DNA from 4 places in the Colwellia sp. BRX8-4 genome. Region 4 is predicted to be linked to each of the others. Evidence: predicted binding sites of a transcription regulator. Region 4 holds the regulator's gene; each other region holds the start of a gene.

Region 1 (3,217 bases), on a different contig from region 4:
AACTACTCAGTAAAGTACTGGCTAAAATACGACAAGGTTCTAAAGTTTGTCACCGGCTTTTAGGCCAATTTTAAACTTGTTTATATAGGCGTTTGGTTGAGTACCGTCATAAACAATGTTGTCAATAAAGTGTTTTTGAGGAGCACGGAAACCGTCTTCACCGACTAAGTCTGAAAAGTCGCTTTTAGACAATAACTTGTCATCAACTAATGATTGCGCTGCAGCCATGTAAATATCAGGACGATAAACTTGTGCGGCAATATCTTTGTACCAACTATCAGGTTTGTCATCGCTAATTTGTCCCCAACGACGCATTTGTGTTAAATACCAAATAGCATCAGAGTAGTAAGGATAAGTGGCGTTGTAGCGAAAGAATACGTTGAAGTCAGGTACTGAACGCACATCGCCTTTTTCGTACTCGAAAGTCCCTGTCATGCTGTTTGCGATAACGTCGTAATCAGCACCAACATAGTTCGATTGAGATAAAATTTTCACTGCTTCTGGACGGTTAGCATTATTGTTTTCGTCTAACCATTTAGCGGCACGAATCAATGCGCGTGTTAAACGAATGGTGGTATTTGGGTATTTTTCAGCAAAGGCTTTAGTAATACCAAATACTTTTTCCGGGTTGTTCTTCCAAATTTCATAATCGGTAACGACCGGCACACCAATGCCTTTAAATACGGCTTGTTGGTTCCAAGGTTCACCTACACAATAACCATAAATAGTGCCGGCTTCCATTGTGGCTGGCATTTGTGGAGGAGGCGTTACTGACAACAGCACTTGTGCGTCAATCTTTCCTGATGTATCACCTTTATGAGGAGCGTAAAATCCAGGATGAATATCACCAGCCGCTAACCAATAGCGTAACTCGTAGTTATGTGTCGACACTGGAAACACCATACCCATGTTGAAAGGTTTGCCTTCATCAAGATACTTTTCTACAACAGGCTTTAAGGCATCAGCTTTAATAGGATGAACAGGTCTTCCATCGGCTTGCTTAGGAATATTGACCTTCATTTGCTTCCAAATTTCATTAGAAACAGTAATCGCATTGCCATTTAAGTCCATTGAAAAAGGCGTGATGATTTCAGCTTTAGTCCCGTAACCAATCGTTGCTGCAATGGGTTGGCCAGCAAGCATGTGAGCACCGTCTAATCGACCATCTATAACGCCATCAAGTAATACTTTCCAGTTAGCTTGAGATTCAATCGTGACGTATAAGCCTTCATCTTCAAAAAATCCTTTCTCATAAGCAATAGCGATAGGGGCCATATCGGTTAATTTAATAAAACCAAATTTAAGTTCTTCTTTTTCTGGGTAGCCTAGCTCTGCTGCTTGCAAAGACGAAGTCAGTAGGGAGCCAGAAATACATAGTCCTGCAATAACAGTACGGCATAATTTTTTACATTCATTTTTTAAAGTCGTTTTCAAAATACCTTTCTCCAAATAAAAAAAGCCCACAGTACTTCGGATACAATCCGAGTACTGTGGGCTTCAATGCCAAACTAATAATGACTACGTCGTTGCAGTGCGATTAGTTTTAACGAAATAAGTTTTGAGTCAATTTTCACTTTATCGTTAAAACAACCGCTGTTGATTGAATTAACATGAAAACGCTATTAACTATAAAGCACAATTAGTGCCACCTATTAATTGTATTTAAAATCAGTAACTTACTTTGCTTTATGTTTTTTGATTAAATACTTTGCTCCAACAGTGAGAAGTATTTGCACTATTTTGGTGTCTATAGGCCTGTAGGCAGATACTTCATTTTAATAAAGGCTCTACTTATTCTTATATATTACAGCTTGATAAATATCTTCCCTGTAGATCGAAGTAATGTCTAGATCCGTTATTTGTTGTCTGTTTATGTGTCCACACGCTTGCATTAATTTGGCAATGTTTTCACCGTAATGATGTGCTGGCCTATTGAATGTGGGATCACCTAATGTCGAAAATTGTTGATAGCTTTCTACTTTACGAGGTGATGTATTGTTAAGGGTTAGGCAACTCCCCATTAATGAAGGCGCAATTACGTCGATATGTGTGTCTAAATACTTTGCACGACTCAAGAACCTCGCTGCTTCAAAGCGATTGGGAATATTTTCAAGCCATTGGCATGCTTCATATAAAGCAGATACTAAAGCAAATGTTGTTTCTGGGTGCTTAACTTGCCAATCAGACATTAATCCAAGCACCTTCTCAGGTGAATCTTCCCATAAGTCAGAAGAAGTAACACCTGTGATGCCAACACCTTCTCTAACCGCTTTAGCATTCCAAGGACTACCGACACAAAAGCCATCAAGATCCCCTGAATGCATAGATGGCACCATGTTTGAAGGAGGTACAATTAATAAATTAATGTCTGATGGATCGATATCACTATTCTTTAGCCATTCAACAAGTTGATAATGATGACAGCTATAAGGAAAAACGACAGCGAAGGTTAATTTATTACCTTCTTTTTTTCGTTGCTCTATTTCATGTCTCAATATATTGGCCGAAAATGGCATACTGATCTCATTGGTATTGTGTTGTAATAATATTTTTTGGTAGAGTTTAGTCGATAACGTGATGCCATTACCGTTACGACTCAATATCATTGGGGCAATCACGGTTGACTTTTGTCCGTGTAAACCTAAGTTACAGGCAATGGGCATAGGGGCTAACATTTGGGCGGCGTCAATAACTCCGCTATGCAATTTATCTCTTAATGTGGCCCAAGAATTTTGTTTTGTTAGGTTTACGTTAAGCCCCCATTTTTCGAAAAATCCCATTTCATGAGCAATGACTAAGGGGGCACTATCTGTTAATGGCATAAAGCCAAGGGTTATATTTTTTTTTTCAATATTAAACATAATTGATATTCTCTACAATTCTTTAAAACGTCTTTAAATATCTAAAAAATGCTAGCAACAGAAAGGATGTTTTTGGCAACATCATCCATTTTCTGGCTGTTATCCATCGCTATTTTTCGAATGAAGTGATACGCATCTATTTCAGACAGTTGTTTTGTTTCCATTAACCAACGTTTAGCTTTATCGATACTTTTCTGGCTAGACAATTTTTGTTTAGTGTCAGCAAGTTCTTGTTTTAGTCCTTGAAAAAGCTCAAATCTCGCAATAGCCACATCAATAATTGACTTCACTCTTGTTTGGTTAACTTCCCCTACCACATAAGCACTAACCCCTGATTTGACCATCTGATTAATGGT
Region 2 (3,217 bases), on a different contig from region 4:
GTGCGTGACGAACATGAGCATTTTTATCATCTAAAACATTAAACATCAGATAATAACCGTGCAAACTAGGTTCTGCGCAAATACCGAATTGTTCTCTTGCCATCAAAATTCCCAAAAATGTAATGTATATTAATATTTCAATTTTACACAGTTTCTTAAAATTCACAGTAAATCATTTACGATAATAAAATAAGATAAAACCGTGTTGCTTTTTACAGCTATGCCAACGCACTTTTATTAGTATCGGCGCAAGTACTGATAATTTCTGTGCAGCTAAAAGTATTAGCCTTTATCTTGTACATAAAAAAACAGCCCTGAGGCTGTTTTATGATTTATCTTGTTAATATAGATAACACTAGTTGGTATTAAGTAAACTCAGGGTAAGCTTCCATACCACAATCTGATTTATCCATACCTTGATACTCTTCTTCTTCAGTTACACGAATACCCATAACTTTCTTAAGTACATACCAGACCACAAAACTTGCACTAAATACCCAGACAAAGATGGTTGCCGCACCGATTAATTGTCCACTAAAGCTTGAAGCAGGGTTAGTAAGAGGAACAAGCAGTAAACCAAACAAACCAACGACACCATGTACTGAGATAGCACCTACTGGATCATCTATTTTCAGTTTATCTAAACCAACCACTGACAAGACAACGATGACACCAGCGACCATACCAAACAAGGTTGCTTGCAATGCCGTGGGTGTTGAAGGCTCAGCAGTAATAGCGACTAATCCCGCTAATGCCCCGTTTAATGTCATGGTTAAATCTGCTTTTTTAAATAATAATTTCGCAAAAATTAACGCGGCAATAGCGCCACCAGCGGCCGCTGCATTGGTATTTAAAAAGACCATAGCAACTGAATGTGAACTGTTGATATCGGCAAGCTTTAAAACTGAACCACCGTTAAAGCCAAACCAACCCATCCATAAAATAAATGTGCCTAATGTCGCCATAGGTAAGTTAGCACCTGGAATGGCATTAATACGACCATCCGCTCCATATTTACCCTTACGTGCGCCAAGTAACAAGACACCCGCTAATGCTGCTGATGCACCTGCCATGTGGACAATACCCGAGCCAGCAAAATCAGAAAAGCCTAAGTCACCTAGGGTGTACAAACCAAAGACAGCATTACCGCCCCAAGTCCAGCTACCTTCAAGTGGATAAATAACGGCAGTTAACACAACGGTAAAAATAAGGAATGCCCATAATTTCATGCGTTCAGCGACGGCACCAGAAACAATCGACATCGCTGTTGCAACAAAGACCACTTGAAAGAAGAAATCAGACGCTTTGGAATATATAGCTCCGCCATTAAAACCATCTTCACGGCCAGAAAATTCTTTTAATACCGCATCAGCATCGATTGTTTCGATGCCAGATAAGAAAAAACCACCACCGTACATAATTTCGTAACCGCAGGCCAAATACATCATGCAAGCAATAGCATAAAGCGCGACGTTTTTAGTCAAAATTTCTGTGGTATTTTTTGCACGCACTAAACCGGCTTCTAACATAGAAAAACCCGCGGCCATCCACATAACAAGAGCACCACATATCAAGAAATAGAAAGTGTCCATTGCATACTGTAATTGAAAAATATTTTGTTCCATGATTTACCCCTTAAATAGCTTCAACATCTTGCTCACCAGTACGAATACGTACAGCTTGCTGTAAGTCATAGACAAATATTTTACCATCGCCAATTTTACCTGTGTGCGCCGACTCGGTAATTGCTTTGACTAAGCGTTCAACAACATCATCATTGACAGCAATTTCAAGTTTCACTTTCGGTAAAAAGTCCACTTGATACTCAGCACCACGATACAGTTCGGTATGGCCTTTTTGTCGTCCAAAACCTTTTACTTCACTGACGGTTAGTCCTTCAACACCAATTTCAGAAATTGCTTCTCTGACATCATCCAGTTTGAAAGGTTTTATTATTGCGTTAACCATTTTCATTATGTTTAGCCTTATTTATGATTTGTACATAACAATACAAATGTTATGCCAAAGACTAAAATACTTAATATTCATAAGGTTAAGATAAACAATAAAAAAAAGGCTATTTAAAAGCACTTCGTTGGTGCATGAAATTTTATCAATGACAGTAATTGGTGCATGATTTAATTAGCATGCAAGGAAGTCCCGTTTGTTAAATAAAACTATTAGCGGTGTTAGGCAAGGAAAGGTTAATTAGCAAGGATGGCAAAGACAGTTCTGCTATCTAAGAGGTTTATTACTCGGTGACAACTCATGATTAATGAGTGTATTAGCTGCGCAGACAAGGTAAGTGTAATAAAAAATGAGATGAGGTTAGCTCAGCAAAGAAAAGCTATTGCTAAATAGATCACTGCCCTCACCCACAGTTATTATATCAAAAGATATAGCGGTTAATAAAGCATAGAGGCACTTGGGTTAAGTACAGCAAGGATACTTAAACGTTCCATATCACAGAAGTCGCTGGCATCACGCAACAGCTCTTGTTGCACTGATAACGCATCGAGTTTTTCATCACTAATGACATCGGCTTGGCAATGACTTTTGCATTGGTGGTTCAGTGTCATTATTCGTTTAGCAATATAAAGTAACTTAGTTTCGTCGGTACTATGTTGAAACTCCTCTTCATCTTGATAACGTATAGGTTCAATCAAGCTGTAAGGAAGTTGCCATTGTTTTAATAATTCAGCGGTAATGTCAGCGTAGGAAAAACCCAGTGTTTGTAGTTGTTTAGTCCAAGGCAATTCATCTGAATTAATATGCTTACATTGTTCTACTTTTTCAGGCATAAATTGATGTATGACTAATTCGCCTAAATTATGCAGCAAACCTAAAATAAATAATCGTTCCGCATTAGGTACGTTTAGTTTAGTGCCTAAAAATTTAACCGTTAATGCACAGTCAACACTACGCTCCCAAAAGTCATCTAAATATTCGGGACTGGCTTTTAGTTTTCTAAAGGCATCAGTGGTAAAATAAGCAATAACTAAGTTGTAAACTTCGGTAATACCCAAGATTAAAACCGCTTTAGAAATAGTGTCTATTTTACCAGGATAGTTAAAAAAAGAGCTATTTGAGAGCTTTAAAATAGTCGCTGACAAGGCGGGATCAAGTAAAATGACATCCGCTATATCATCAATAGTTGATGATTCGTTATCAATTAACTCTTTAATGCGGATAAAAGAATCCGACAATACAAATATTT
Region 3 (3,217 bases), on a different contig from region 4:
GCACCTTAAATTGATGACAGGTATGAGCAATTGCGGCTCCTTCCATTTCAACCGCGGCCATAGTCGGAAAGTTAGCGCGGGCTTTAGCAATATCATCATCAGCAGTCATAAAGGTATCGCCGGTAGTGATTAAACCCAGTAAGGTCTGGATATTTTCTAATTCAGCAACACCTGCCTGTGCGGCCTTAACAAGTGTCGGGTGAGGAATATAAGCAGCTGGATTACCTGGTAACTGACCAATCTCATAGCCAAAAGCGGTAACATCGACATCGTGATAGCGAACTTCTGAACTAATGACAATATCGCCTACTTTTAGTGATTGTTCAAAACCACCAGCAGAGCCAGTATTAACAATATAGTCAGGCTGGAACTTATCAATTAAAATCGCGGTTGCTAAGGCAGCAGCCACTTTACCAATACCCGATTGTACAATAACGACATCACTGCCGTTGAGTTGCCCTTGATAAAAGGTATAACCTGCATGTTCGGTTGTTACTGCATGAGTTAATTTTGCTTTTAAAATAGCAACTTCTGGCTCCATTGCGCCAATTATTCCTGCTTTCATTTTATTTCCAATTCGTTGATAACATCTAATAAAACAATTATAACGTGAAGATTCCCAGATGTCGTATATTTATGTTCAGGATGGCCTTTCTCAGACATCCTGTCTTTCTAGGCATTAGTGCATCCCTGCACGTCAACGGTATAGCGCGGTGCTGTGACTACATGGATGTAGGAAGTAGAGTAACGCAGGAGCGGTTACCGAGATGGCAAAGAGCGTATATGTTCAGGATGGCCTTTCTCAGACATCCTGTCTTTCTAGGCATTAGTGCATCCCTGCACGTCAACGGTATAATGCGGTGCTGTGATTACATGGATGTAGGAAGTAGAGTAACGCAGGAGCAGTTACCGAGATGGCAAAGAGCGTATATGTTCAGGATGGCCTTTCTTAGACACCCTGTCTTTCTATGTATTAGTTCAATAGGCACAAGATTATACGTCAACGATATATTACGATCACATCGCCACTCTTAGCCTTTATGTAGCCTTTATCGCATTAAAACTGCCAAGCACGTTTATATCTAAGGGAAAACAAAAAAGTCAGCGATTTAAATCGCTGACTTTTTATTTTAATAATGAGTTAATTTTATTGTAGAGTTTAATGAGGTAATGCGGCTACTTGCGGTGCAGGGATACGTTGCGACATAGCATTGCCTGTTGATGAGCCTAATTGCGCACGAGCGGCAATAGGAGACAAAGCGCCAACTTCTTCTCTATTTCTATTGGGTCGAGGTTTTAGCATGGGAGCAGGAATAATTTTTCCTTTAATTTTTGGCTCTGGTGGTCTGTTTCCTAAAAGTCGACTGTAAATACAAGCGCGGATCTCGTCAACGGTATAATTAGTTTTCACTTTAATACGAATATGAGGAATTGAAGATGCTTCTAATGCGCCGCTGACAAACCAGTCTTTTTTGATTTTATAGCCTTTACCTTGGGTATCAACTAAATCAATAACGCCACATAGCTTCATACTCTCACGATCACAAATAGCAAAGTCTAAGTATTTACTTTCGGCATTCGCTGATGCTGTTTGGCTTGCTCTGTTCGACACACCATGACGAATAGTGACAATATCAGCAAGTTTTACTCGATTAATAATACGGTATTTACCACCAAGGGCTTGTTCGAGCAAATTTTGAAAATTCTTCTCTGCTGGCGTAAAAAGACTTTGCTTTTTATCAAATGGAAAAGGAAAACTATTGTCGTTTAAGCGGCTAGCTAACAAAGCGACAATAACAATTAGGCTGATCATGGCAAAGAGAATTAATTCCATACACTGCTCCGGCGGTTCAAATTCTTGACGGTCTTCTTAATAACTGTTGAATAAGCAGAATTTGTGCCACAGATCATAATTTTGCTAGATTCTTTTAATAACCCTTGGCTAGGTGGAATTTATGCGACAGATCTTAATATAAAAGAGTTGTTTTAATGACCGTTCGAAAAGTAGAATTTATTCTGTATATTTTAAGCTAAAAGACTGTTTGAGCATGGGAAAAGGGTGGGGGATAAAAGACTCTAGTTATTATTTATCTAGAGTCTTTATTAGGTTTTGAGCGAATAATTATGCTGGGTATTTTGTCTCAAGTGCTGCATAAAGTTGTTGCTGAAAATCACTTGCACTGGCATCTAAGGTATTAACTAAATTAGCTAATACTTCATTGTCTTCTTCGCCATGCCAAACTTTGATATATGTCCCTTCTTTATAACCGTGGTCTTGACGGAAAAAATTCAAGGTGTTTTTGCCAACATATTGACGAAATAATTCATCTAGGTCCATATTCATCAAACGCATACAATCAGCTAAGGCAATCGCATCAAAACTTTTGTTAGTAACGGCGGCTGACGCTAGGTTTTCAAGGGCAATTTTAAAATCTTTTTCGCCTGAGCTTTCAGTGAGTTCTGTTGCTAAGGTGTCAGTAATACTTGTAACGGTTTCGCCTGTCATTAAACGTAAGCTTAATCCAAAATGAAAAATATCAACCAACTCCAGTTGCACTTGCGCAATATCTATTTCTTGATGTTTCCACCATTTCCATCCGTGATGGTCTAACATTTCAGCACACTCAACCCAAATGGCGCGATACCACTCATAACCATTTTCTTGCCAGGTATCACTAACACGAGTATTCATCGCGTCTTGCATGGTTAGCATTTGTTTTATTTGATTTTGTGCTGCTGAATTTGCGCTCATTTTTTTCTCTATTATTTGTAAATATCTATGGGGACTATTTTGCCGTAGAGAAAAGAAAGAAACAAGCAAACAAACGATGGTAATTTAATTAAAAAACTACCGCTAACTCAATACCGCTAAAGGCATAGTTTTTTGCTTGCCAGTTATAACCACTTATTTCACGAAAACGAACAAATGCTGTAACTTTTATTTGCTCAATCATCATCGAACTACCAATCCCTATATAGCCATCTGAATCGTTGTCATTGTAATGATGGTCAAAGTTATCATTTTCGAAATCTGTACTATAGCCCTTATTTCTATGTGAATAGTCATCGTCACTTCGATCATTAAAGGCAAGCTCAAGCAGATCAACGCCAAATTCAGCATAAAGACTAAAGTTAGAAAAATAACCTATTTTTATACCGCCTTCCCATGCAATAAAACCATGTTGGTAATCGAAGGTATCGGTAACCCTTGCATAGC
Region 4 (3,217 bases):
AATCGCACACAGGGTGCAATCAAGGGTAAGGATATCTTGCAACTTCATTATACTACTTAGATTCTTTGGTGAGTGAACAGGCGATAAACAGCATTAATGCTGATTCGTTTTACCTTTGTACTTCAATATTTGCCGGTCAAGCTTAACAACAAGACTATCAATAGAGGCATACATGTCAGCATTTTCAGCTTTTGCATGTAAATCAGAGCCACTAACGTGAACAGTCGCTTCAGCAATTTGATTTGATTTTTCAACGGTGAGAACAACATGAACATTATTGATATGATCAAAATGTCGGTTTAATTTTGCCATCTTAGTCGTGACGTTTTCTCGTAAAGCTTCGGTAATGTCAACATGGTGGCCAGAAAGATTAATTTGCATAAGCTTAATTCCTCATCTTTTCGTTAAAGTAAACTTTTTCGTTGGTTAGAAGGTGGAATAGAAAGTGACTCTCGATATTTTGCTATGGTACGTCGAGCTACATTTATCCCTTGATCGGCTAATAAATCAGCCATTTTACTATCACTAAGTGGTTTTGCTGGGATTTCGGCAGCAACAAATTTTTTGATTAATGCACGAATAGCTGTTGATGAACATTCGCCACCGCTTTCGGTGCCAACATGGCTTGAGAAGAAAAACTTCAGTTCGAAAATTCCACGTGGCGTATGCATATACTTTTGTGTCGTCACTCGTGAAATGGTTGATTCATGCATATCGACAGCTTCGGCAATATCATTTAAAACCATTGGACGCATGGCTTCATTACCATGTTCAAAAAAGCCAATTTGACGTTGTACAATACAGTTTGACACTTTTAATAAGGTATCATTACGGCTTTCTAAGCTTTTAATAAACCATTTAGCTTCTTGTAAATTTGAGCGAATAAATTGTGTGTCCGCTGTCGACTTCATCGAACGTGACATCGAAGCATATTGCTGATTCACCGAAAGTTTTGGCGCAGTATCAGGGTTTAATTCGACCACCCAACGGCCATTTTTCTTTTCAACAGACACATCAGGAATAACATACTGATCGTCACTCTTCATCACACTATCGCCGGGTCTAGGATCAAGTGATTGAATAAGACGCACCACTTCGCGCAGTTGCTCTTCTTTCAGTCGAGTTTTACGCATTAATGTACGATAGTCTCGGCTACCCAGCAGATTAATATGGTCACGCAAAACTAACTTACTTTCTGCTAACCAAGGTGTAGCGGGGTCAAATTGATTAAGTTGAATGATTAAACATTCTGAAATAGAACGAGCAGCGACACCGACAGGATCAAAGAGGTTAATACGTTTTAGTACCACCTCAATTTCATCAAGCTCTACTCCTTCAATGGCAACACTTTCTAAAATGTCTTCACTAGATACCGTTAAGTAACCGGCGTCATCAACAGCATCAATAATTGCTGTCGCTATAGCGCGGTCTGTTTCGGTAAAAGGGCTTAATTCCATTTGCCAGCGCAAATGATCTTGAATGGAGTCTTGAGTCTCGCCTTGGTAAGTATAATCTTCTGAAGCTGGGCCTGAGCTTGAACTTGCTGCACCGGCCGTGTAGTTATCATCCCAAGTGGTATCCATGTTTAATTCTTCAGGGATATCGTTCTTGTCCATGGCTTCAGTGGTGGTGATTTCATCAATGGTAGGCGTAGCGTCTTCGCTACCATCAGAAGCAGGGGCTTCTTTAACATCACCAGTACCGGCAGTGTGAGCTTCTTCAAGGTTGTCAGTACTTTTATCTTCGGGATTATTTGAAGACTCATCCATTTCTAATAATGGATTACTTTCTAAGGCTTCCTGAATTTCTTGTTGAAGCTCTAACGTAGACAGTTGCAGCAATTTGATTGCTTGCTGCAATTGTGGCGTCATGGTTAATTGTTGTCCTATGCGGAGTTGTAGAGTAGGGCGCATTTAGGTCATTAACTTCCTATTATTTTTAATGGGATATTTTCGTTTTTTTCATACGAAGATACTATTCATTTACTGACTACTATAGCGTGAATTGTTCACCAAGGTATACATCTCTTACGTGTTGATTTGCAAGAATTTGATCTGCAGTACCTTCTGCAATAAGTTCACCATGACTAACAATATACGCATGTTCACATACATCGAGAGTTTCACGTACATTGTGATCAGTGATCAACACACCAATGCCACGTTCTTTTAAGTGTAGAATAATTTTTTTAATATCACCTACTGAAATTGGGTCAACACCAGCAAAAGGTTCATCTAATAAAATAAATTTTGGTTCAGCAGCTAATGCGCGAGCAATTTCTACTCGGCGGCGTTCACCACCAGATAAGCTCATGCCTAAATTATCTTTGATATGACCTATGTTGAATTCTTCAACAAGATGTTCTAATTTCTCTTCACGTTCAGCATCTGATAATTCTTTTCGTGTTTGTAAAATAGCCATAATATTGTCGTAAACACTGAGTTTTCGAAAAATAGAGGCTTCTTGTGGTAAATATCCGATGCCTTTTCTCGCACGCTCATGCATAGGCGCTAACGTCAGGTTTTCGTCATTTAAGATAATATCGCCACTATCACTTTCAACTAAACCCACAATCATATAAAAAGAAGTTGTTTTTCCGGCACCATTTGGGCCTAGTAAACCGACTATTTGTCCTGCTGAAACTTGCATACTGACATTTTTAACCACTTTTCTGCCTTTATAGGCTTTGGCAAGGCCTTTTGCCATTAGGGTGCTAGTGCTCATAAATTAATTTTTTCCTGAGTTTTCGCGTCTGTGGTTGTCGCTTTAATTTTTTCTTTCGGCTGAAAAATCGTTTTAGTGCGTTCGTTAGATTTACTTTCAGCATTAACATACTGAGTGGCAATATTGTAAGTAATTCTACTGCCACTAACCTCACTACCTTCTTGCTGTAATAACGCATTTCCTGAAATTATCACTAAATTATTTGCGGGCTCATATCTTATTTCGTCTGCTTGTAAGCTAAGAGGAGTACCATCGGCTAAGGTTTGTTTAAAGGTTGCTGGCTTCCCTTTAGCGATATAGGTTTTTTCTTCACTGCCAGATTGAGTCAGCACTTGTACTAAATCAGCACGTATAACTAATGAACCTTGAGTGATCACCACGTTATCAATATAGCTGAATATTTTATTTTTAAGATCAACGGCTTGTCTTGAAGCGTTAATTTCAATCTTTTGTTTTATATCAAATTTTTCAGCGAAAGCTGACGAAAATAGCG

Evidence for each region. The regulator sigma-54, encoded in region 4, starts transcription at its own class of promoters, with help from an activator protein. The targets are predictions, from matches to a motif close to GTTGGCACGNNNNTNGNNT.
Region 1: H4J56_RS02635 (CmpA/NrtA family ABC transporter substrate-binding protein) is a predicted target of sigma-54. The motif match lies at 1,632-1,650, and genes of this name have one in related genera.
Region 2: H4J56_RS05035 (P-II family nitrogen regulator) is a predicted target of sigma-54. The motif match lies at 2,009-2,027, and genes of this name have one in related genera.
Region 3: H4J56_RS15575 (DUF2726 domain-containing protein) is a predicted target of sigma-54. The motif match lies at 1,887-1,905, and genes of this name have one in related genera.

Annotation. Positions count from the first base shown of each region.
Region 1 is NZ_JACGVS010000002.1:185,735-188,951, forward strand. Features, by position in the region: gene H4J56_RS02635 (CmpA/NrtA family ABC transporter substrate-binding protein) at 40-1,386, opposite strand; gene H4J56_RS02640 (CmpA/NrtA family ABC transporter substrate-binding protein) at 1,788-2,861, opposite strand; gene H4J56_RS02645 (ANTAR domain-containing response regulator) at 2,903-3,217, opposite strand, start outside.
Region 2 is NZ_JACGVS010000004.1:50,988-54,204, reverse strand. Features, by position in the region: gene H4J56_RS05045 (Dyp-type peroxidase) at 1-103, opposite strand, end outside; gene H4J56_RS05040 (ammonium transporter) at 366-1,625, opposite strand; gene H4J56_RS05035 (P-II family nitrogen regulator) at 1,636-1,974, opposite strand; gene H4J56_RS05030 (HDOD domain-containing protein) at 2,406-3,217, opposite strand, start outside.
Region 3 is NZ_JACGVS010000020.1:50,060-53,276, forward strand. Features, by position in the region: gene mtnN (5'-methylthioadenosine/S-adenosylhomocysteine nucleosidase) at 1-565, opposite strand, end outside; gene H4J56_RS15575 (DUF2726 domain-containing protein) at 1,160-1,834, opposite strand; gene H4J56_RS15580 (dUTP diphosphatase) at 2,123-2,752, opposite strand; gene H4J56_RS15585 (hypothetical protein) at 2,841-3,217, opposite strand, start outside.
Region 4 is NZ_JACGVS010000005.1:42,032-45,248, reverse strand. Features, by position in the region: gene ptsN (PTS IIA-like nitrogen regulatory protein PtsN) at 1-48, opposite strand, end outside; gene hpf (ribosome hibernation promoting factor) at 94-381, opposite strand; gene H4J56_RS06065 (RNA polymerase factor sigma-54) at 405-1,913, opposite strand; gene lptB (LPS export ABC transporter ATP-binding protein) at 1,993-2,724, opposite strand; gene lptA (lipopolysaccharide transport periplasmic protein LptA) at 2,721-3,217, opposite strand, start outside.